Linked DNA regions of Halotia branconii CENA392. The protein of the gene in region 2 binds, or shares a complex with, the protein of the main gene of each other region. Links are inferred from orthologs where the notes say so. Each region holds a gene or a part of one and is shown on either strand. Other genes may lie near its edges.

Evidence for each region. Proteins that work in one complex are often made in the same cells at the same time.
Region 1: the proteins of rodA (region 2) and mrdA are in contact, whole or in part, in a crystal structure (PDB 6PL5), measured with the Thermus thermophilus proteins. The link is inferred for Halotia branconii CENA392 from one-to-one orthologs. Residues at the interface, in WP_223903423.1 of Thermus thermophilus: Phe161, Val165, Phe168, Val169, Leu172, Pro198, Tyr199, Glu202, Tyr211, Arg212, Asp213, Gln220, Val221, Gln223, Ser224, Ile226, Ala227, Ile228, Gly229, Ser230, Gly266, Phe267, Val270, Leu274, Tyr277, Gly278, Leu281, Phe285, Leu289, Arg297; in WP_223903432.1 of Thermus thermophilus: Arg4, Ile5, His6, Leu8, Ala9, Phe12, Ala15, Leu16, Leu19, Gly20, Arg22, Ala23, Trp24, Leu26, Gln27, Val28, Tyr31, Tyr34, Leu36, Leu43, Thr45, Asp47, Lys156, Gln157, Gly158, Ser160, Val184, Leu201, Glu202.

The regions. Positions count from the first base shown.
Region 1 is NZ_CP124543.1:4,458,620-4,462,447, reverse strand. What follows is about bases 323-3,180. They hold mrdA (penicillin-binding protein 2), read right to left. Parts: upstream 2,741-3,180; coding sequence 905-2,740; downstream 323-904. Other genes in these bases: QI031_RS19635 (ABC transporter ATP-binding protein), read left to right, coding at 3,139-3,180; QI031_RS19645 (J domain-containing protein), read right to left, coding at 323-365. In the rest of the region: more of QI031_RS19645, read right to left, coding at 1-322; more of QI031_RS19635, read left to right, coding at 3,181-3,828. UniProt on the Escherichia coli protein: Catalyzes cross-linking of the peptidoglycan cell wall. Responsible for the determination of the rod shape of the cell. Is probably required for lateral peptidoglycan synthesis and maintenance of the correct diameter during lateral and centripetal growth.
Region 2 is NZ_CP124543.1:641,565-645,410, reverse strand. Bases 478-3,353 are described here. They hold rodA (rod shape-determining protein RodA), read right to left. Parts: upstream 2,636-3,353; coding sequence 1,319-2,635; downstream 478-1,318. Other genes in these bases: QI031_RS02865 (Mrp/NBP35 family ATP-binding protein), read right to left, coding at 2,784-3,353; QI031_RS02875 (NAD(P)H dehydrogenase subunit NdhS), read right to left, coding at 960-1,157; QI031_RS02880 (HAS-barrel domain-containing protein), read right to left, coding at 478-844. Also shown: QI031_RS02885 (cation:proton antiporter domain-containing protein), read right to left, coding at 1-40; more of QI031_RS02880, read right to left, coding at 188-477; more of QI031_RS02865, read right to left, coding at 3,354-3,846. UniProt on the Escherichia coli protein: Peptidoglycan polymerase that is essential for cell wall elongation. Also required for the maintenance of the rod cell shape. Functions probably in conjunction with the penicillin-binding protein 2 (mrdA).

The sequences.
Region 1 (3,828 bases), 3.8 Mb from region 2 along the record:
TCATCTTCTTGCTCAAATTTTGGACTGATGATCCCTGCTGATTGAAGACTGCGATAAACTCCTTCAACATCTTTTTTAGTTTGTTTACCAAACTTTCTCTTAGTAAATATTTCATCAAACAAAGTATGAATTTCTCGGTCGATATCTGCCAATTTTTGAAACCGAGGACTACAGCGACTAAATATTTCTGTCGCTAAAGAACGCATCTGCTCGACAAAGTTATTTAACTCAGTCCGTTTTCTCTTAATTTGTTTTAGCAACCATTGATGTTCTTTATCTAAAGCTTCCAAACGAATATGAAAAGAAGAGAGAGCCAGCGATTTTGTTGGGTGGGGTTGGGATGAAGATGATGCTGGTCGATGCATAAAAAAGATAAGTTTAATTGGATTACAAGGCAGAATTTGCTTTTAGCTTTCAGTTGATACTAATTTGCGTTCTATTGTAGTAGTTCAAGGTTGATGAGATTGCTACCTTGCGGGAACGCTTGTGCGAACCTTCCATTTTGTTTCAGTCGCAATAACGGAAGAAGTACCGTATTTGACAGAAAAACTAGTATAAAAATTTACACAATAAATCTAAATACTGATAAATTTGAGCAATTGATATTGTCAGATTAAACAGTATTTACACCTTACTATTTTTTTGTATATACACATAGTCACAACAACTCTTTGAGCTATTGCCCCGTAACCCATGCCCCATGACGGCAGTTGCTCCACTTGGGGAGACCCCAAGACCCACAAGGGGTGCGGCAGTCGCACAAGAGGGGAAACCACGCCAGTTCCTTCAAGTCGAGAAACCCGCCCAATGCCCAATGCCCACTTGCCCTGAGCGAAGTCGTTCGACGGAGTCGTTCCCGAAGGGTAGGGATGCCCAATGCCCCATGCCCCATGCCTCTTATCAATTAATCGCCAGGAGTCACGACTGAAGATTTTTCAGATTGAGATTTCAGATATTTGCCTGGATATTTATGTTGAAAATAAGCTTCTAGTACTTGTAAAACCATTGGGCCACAATCAGTACCTCCGTGACCGCCAGAGTTTTCCCCAAACGCTACCACTGCAATTTCTGGCTTATTACTAGGGGCATAAGCACCAAACCAAGTATGATTGGGACGACCAACACCAGCCTCCGCCGTACCGCTTTTTCCTGATGTGGGGGGGATTGATGGCACATTTAAAAGTTTACCTGTACCTTCTGTTACCACTTTTCGTAGTCCATCACGAAGAACTTTGATAGTTGACGGTTTCATATCTAATGATTCCCGCCAGCTTTTTGCTTCTTCATGATCTTTGAGCAAATGTGGCTTGACTCTATACCCACCATTCGCTGGGACAGAAAACATAATCACTGCTTGTAGTGGTGTGACTTGTAAAGCGCCTTGACCAATGGACATATTGATAGTGTCGCCTATAGTCCAAGGCATTTTAAAAACTTTCTGTTTCCATATCTCATCTGGAACTAAGCCTCTTGATTCTTCGTTGGCAAACTCAATACCAGTTTTTTGACCAAATCCATATTCGCGACTCCATTTAATCAACGTTGGGCCACCGACTTTTCTGCCAACTTGATAAAAGAAGGTATCACTACTCATGGCGATCGCTCTAGGAAATCCTAATGGCCCAAATCCGGCATGATTCCATTCGCCAAAAGTCACTCCACCAATGGTCAGAGAACCAAATGTTTGTAGTACTGTGTCAGGAGAAAATTTACCCGATTCTAAACCAGATGTCGTAGTAATAATTTTGAAGGTACTGGCAGGTGGAAAGGCACTAAGGACACGATTAACCAAGGGATGGTTCTTACCTTGGACACTTTGCCAATCTTCCTGGGAAAGTTTTTGCTTGGAGAAAATATTAGGATCAAAGGTAGGATGAGATGCCATTGCTAAGACAGCACCATTATTTGGGTCAATTGCCACAACTGCACCTTGTAATTTTCCTAAAGCTTTGTCTGCTGCTTTCTGCACCTCTAAATCTAGGGTTAAGTGCAAATCTGTACCAGATTTTGCTTGTTGTTCTCCTATTACCCGGATAAACTTACCTGTACCATCTACTTCTACTTGCTTACCGCCCCATTCACCCCGCAGTGTTTTTTCGTAAGCTTTTTCGATTCCCATTTGACCAATTACGTCTCCTAGTCGGTAGCCTTCATCTTTCCTGGCTTTCAACTGGTCAGGAGTAAGTTCTCGTGTATATCCCAGCACATGTGCTAAGGCTTTGCCATGAGGATAATAACGAACTGCTTCTGTATTTATTTCTACTTCTGGAAGTTCGCTTTCATATTCTTTTAAAGCTGTAATTTGTACTTCGTTCAAGTCCCGTGCCACTCGGATTAGTGAAGAAGAGTTAGGACCTGCTTCTTCTAATTTTTTTTCCATCTCCTCTGGGGAAATGTGAAGAATTTTTTCTAAACGCGAACCGACAATTGACCAAGAAGGCTTAGTATGAGCCATTGGCAACAGATATACAGAATGGGGATAACGTGTACTAGCTAAAAGCTTGCCATTGCGGTCAAAAATATTACCCCGTTCTGGTAGTTTAGGAATCATCCGTATCCTGTTAGACTCTGCTCGTTGGCGGAGTTTTGGCCCTTCAACGATTTGCAAATATGCCAAACGAACTCCAATACCAGTAGTCATTAATAAGGTAAATATAATTAAAAATATTGACTGCAAGCCACGTCCTACTGTACGTGTATCTTTTTTGCTATTGGAGAAAGATGATGAAAATAAAGCCATAAAATAACCTTAATATGATTTTATACAATATTTTTTAACTATTACCGTATATATAGCGGTTTTATTTTGAATAAAATACACCACTCTAGCCCATAGACTCTAGTTCCTAGCCCCTTTTCCTTACTGGAGTGTATTGGATACAACCGAGAAGCGATACAGAGCTTGTAACAATTGAGAAAGTATATTCCTGAACAACTGTTTTTGACAGATACAATAAACCAAAGTGTTTACTGAAAGATGATGTATAAAGGATTAAAGTGAAGACTCCACGGATAAACCTGCTTAGCTGATATAGAAGCATCTAAAATTTTATCCTTCATAACTTTATCCTTCAAATTTTCTTGAGGCTACATTGACTCAACGAAATCACGTAAAATTACGGCATTCTACTGAAGATTATGGCTCAAACTTTCATGCAGAATCAGAGGGGGATAACGACTTTTCAGCCACTTGATGTTGAATTGCGTAACGTGTTCAAGTTTTTTAACGAAGAACCCGCAGTACATGGAATAGATTTAGATGTGAGGCAGGGGGAGTTCTTTAGTATTTTAGGTCCTTCTGGCTGCGGAAAGACCACAACTCTACGCTTAATTGCTGGATTTGAGAGGGTTGATGCTGGCAAGGTATTGATTCAAGGTCAGCCGATGACTCATGTCCCTCCTTATCGCCGACCCGTGAATACTGTGTTTCAAAGCTATGCTTTGTTTAATCACCTGAATGTGTGGGAAAATATTGCTTTTGGGCTGCGGTTGCAAAAATTACGCAAATCAGAAATTGAGAGCCGAGTTAAAGATGCTTTAAAGTTAGTAAAAATGGAAAGTCTGCGATCGCGCTTTCCTAGTCAGCTTTCTGGTGGTCAACAGCAGCGAGTCGCCTTAGCAAGAGCTTTAGTCAACCGTCCGGCTGTGGTGCTGCTAGATGAACCTTTGGGGGCGTTAGATTTGAAACTGCGTAAGGAAATGCAGTTTGAGTTATCAAATTTACACAGAGATTTAGGTTTAACTTTTGTATTGGTGACACACGACCAAGAAGAAGCGCTATGCTTGAGCGATCGCATTGCGGTAATGAATCAAGGCAAAATTGAACAA
Region 2 (3,846 bases):
CTGTTGGTTCTATAGCTAGAACTTGTGATATTCGTTCCATAGATAGGACTTAAAGGGGCGACGGTGAAGTTGTGATTACCCTAAAAGCAATCTTCCGATCAATATAAATAACCGTAAAAGTCACCCTGACGAAAAATCAAAAAATCCTAACTTACACTACCTAGGCAATTATCTAATAACTAACTACCTAGGGGTGGATTTGACTTAATATAAACCGTAAGCGATCATAGTCATCTTTCAACAGTACGCTTAGAGTACGTCCAGCTTTAATTAGCCATTGTCGGTCAGCTTTACGTAACTGGTAAACTTCACGAATAGCTGCTGCGATTAAAGATTCTACTGGCGCACCATTTATAGAAAGTAATGTCCGCAAAAAATCTAGTTCTTCGGTGAATTGAATTATTGCTTCTGGTTCACATCGATAAACAGCTTGATGAATTTGTGGGGGACGGGGAGGTAGATACTGATATATTGCTTGGTTATAACCTAGAGTAAGAGATGGCTGCTCAAATCCGACGATCGCAGCCTTAAATTCAGTTTTGAGCATAGCAAAAATCTGGGGTTGTTCTTCACGCAAATCCTGCAATGACAACCCCAGAGCCACAGCCCGATGTACAGAATCTACAGGCATAGTCGTAGCATAATACACCACAGCATAAACTTGATTGCCTGACTCTTCATCCACAGAACATACCCAACTACCAAAAGGCGGCATCGGCGGAAAACTTAAGTCTTCCGGCTCTAAACACTGTGCCAAAAATTCAGTAGTAGTAGTTTCGATCACCTCCGCAATGTGATTGGGATGGCGATCGCCTGTGGCAAACTGTGGTAAAGGAAGGCGCATCTTGGTTTCTTGTCAGTTATCAGCGATGCACTGAGTTTCGACTTCGCGGCAATCGAGCGAAGTCGAGATTCAACTACCGCGTAGTCGAAGTGTTGTCAGTAGTTAGTACTTTGTTCTATTTTCCTTTTTTACGTCCTGCTGTGATTTCTACAGCTTCCAATTCCGATAAGCGAAAAGTAACTAATTTATCCCAGTTACCACCTTCAAATAATACAGCCACCTTACCATCGCTGACTCGTTGCACAAGTCCTTCAGAGCGATAATAAGTATCTGCGGGGTTGTTAACGCGAACCGTTGCTCCAGGCAGAATCATCATGTTTACCTTCGCTAGTTTACTATTAATAGCTTAATACTTGTTAACTGTCAGTTGTCAGGTGAAAAAGAACTATGGAAAGAGTCACCAATGCCCAATGCCCCAAGTCGGCGAACGACCCTCTCAATCTATAAAAGGAGGAGTTCCTCGCCGACTTTCTATTAATAATACTTCTGTCGTTGGCGAAAATTCGCTACCGATTCTACTATTCCTAAAGAGATAAAATTAGTCAACATAGCAGAACGTCCGTAACTCATCCAAGGTAAAGGTATTCCTGCTACTGGTGCTAAACCAACAGTCATACCCACGTTTACAAGCAATTCAAAGACAATCATAGATAAAACACCAATAGCCAACAGCGAACCAAAATTGTCTTTGGCTGTTTGAGCTATACGCAACAAACGGAAGCAAATTAAGCAAAATGCAAACAACACAACCAAACAACCGACAAAACCAAATTCTTCACCGACTGCGGAAAAAATAAAATCTGTATGCTGTTCGGGTACAAAATTCAGTTGAGTCATTGGCCCTTTAAATAAACCCCATCCCCAAATCTCACCCGCCCCAATCGCAATTCGTGATTGGTGTTGGTGATAGCCAGCGCCTAAAAGGTCGTGTCCGGGGCGCAGAAATACAGTTAATCGGGCTTTTTGGTAATCTTTTAAAATATGATTCCAGGCAAATACTCCTAATTCCCCACCTAGAAGGTTAAGAGCCGCTGTGCTGATCCCATTCAGACCAAATCTACGCCAGGGAAGAGTCCGCCAACCCAAAATACCCATAGCGACCACCCAAACTAACCCTAAAATTCCAAAAGATACTTCTTGATTTAATGAAACTATCGGTGCGGACAAAGGCCAATTTGTACTGAACAAAATAGCAGAAACTACAGGCGATATCATCAAAATCAACCAGCCTGGGTTGGCATTTGCCCAATAAAGCATTCCTAAAACGATCGCCGCAAATACCAATGATGTGGCTAAATCTGGCTGCAAAAAGACCAATCCCCAAGGAATAGCAGTAATTGCCAGCACCCGAAACACACTTTCGAGGGTGGAAGCTGTGCGTTTATGTAATAGAGCCGCCAAGGTGATGATTACGCCTATTTTGGCAAATTCCGAGGGTTGGACATTGAAGCCAGCAACACTGATCCAGCGCTGTGCACCTTTGGCACTAGTACCAGCAATCATCACTGTAATTAGACTGAGACTCGTCAGTGCGTATGTTATCCAATGCCACTGAATCAAGTTTTCATAACGGCAACGGGCTAAAAACAACGCTATTAAAACGCCGATCCCAGCTACCAACCAATGCCACCACCAATCGGTTACGGGCTGTTTGAGTTCTGTACTCAAAATCATGATGCCGCCAAATATACTGATACCTATAGGTAAACAAAATAACAACCAATCTACTTGCTGCCAGGGCTTAACCCAATACTTCCAACGAACTTTGGGAAAGGAACGTTTTAATAACATTGTGCAATTTTAAACTTTAGAATTGACTATTAATATAGCGATTCTTAGATAAAAAACTACAGGGCATGGGGCATTGAGCATAGATATTATTATTCTCCCCTGCCCCAGTCACTGAGCGTAGTCGAAGTGCTGCTCCTCTGCCTTGTTACTATGTCAGTGCAGCCACAGACACTTTACCAGCAATTGCTAGAGCGATCGCTTTTAATGCTTTGGCAGAGGCCGAATCTGGTTCAGCAACGACTATCGGCACACCATTATCACCACCAACTCTCGTCGGAATTTCTAGTGGTATGCATCCTAATAAGGGAACTCCCAACTCTGATGCTGTTTTAGAGCCACCACCAGAACCAAAGATGTCATATTGCTTATCTGGCATATCTGGGGGGATAAAATAACTCATATTTTCTACGATCCCCAATACGGATATGTTTAATTGCTGAAACATTTTTAACCCTTTACGGGAATCTAACAATGCTACAGTTTGCGGGGTAGTAACAATTATTGCGCCCGACATTGGTACTGCTTGGGTTAAAGTTAGCTGAGCATCACCAGTTCCTGGTGGCATATCTACAATCAAATAATCCAGCTCTCCCCATTCGACTTGATAGAGAAATTGGCGAATTACTCCGTTAAGCATTGGGCCACGCCAAATTACTGGTTGATCTCTGTCAATCAAAAAGCCCATTGAAACCAATTTGACACCATGATTAAAAGCAGGTTCTAGAACTTCACCTTTATCTGTGGAACGCACAACAATTTGAGCATCGGCTAGCCCTAACATGGTGGGGTCATTAGGCCCGTAAATATCGGCATCTAATAAGCCGACTTTAGCTCCAGTTTGCGCCAAAGCCACTGCTATGTTTACCGCCACCGTACTTTTACCAACACCACCTTTGCCACTGGAGACAGCCAGAATATTTTTAACACCAGGAACGCCAGTGCGATCTGGTAGGTTTTTCTGCTGGGGTGTTTCTGCTGTCACTTCTACATTTACCTCTGTGACACTAGGTAGCTTTTTAACCGCTTTTTCACAATCTTCGATAATAAATTCACGTAATGGACAAGCAGGTGTAGTCAATACCAAAGTGAAGCTAACCTTGCCACCGTCAATTTTGACGTTGCGAATCATATTCAGTTCTACCAGACTCTTACGGAGTTCTGGGTCTTGCACTGGTCGCAACACTTCTAAGACAGAGCGTGAATCAAGAACA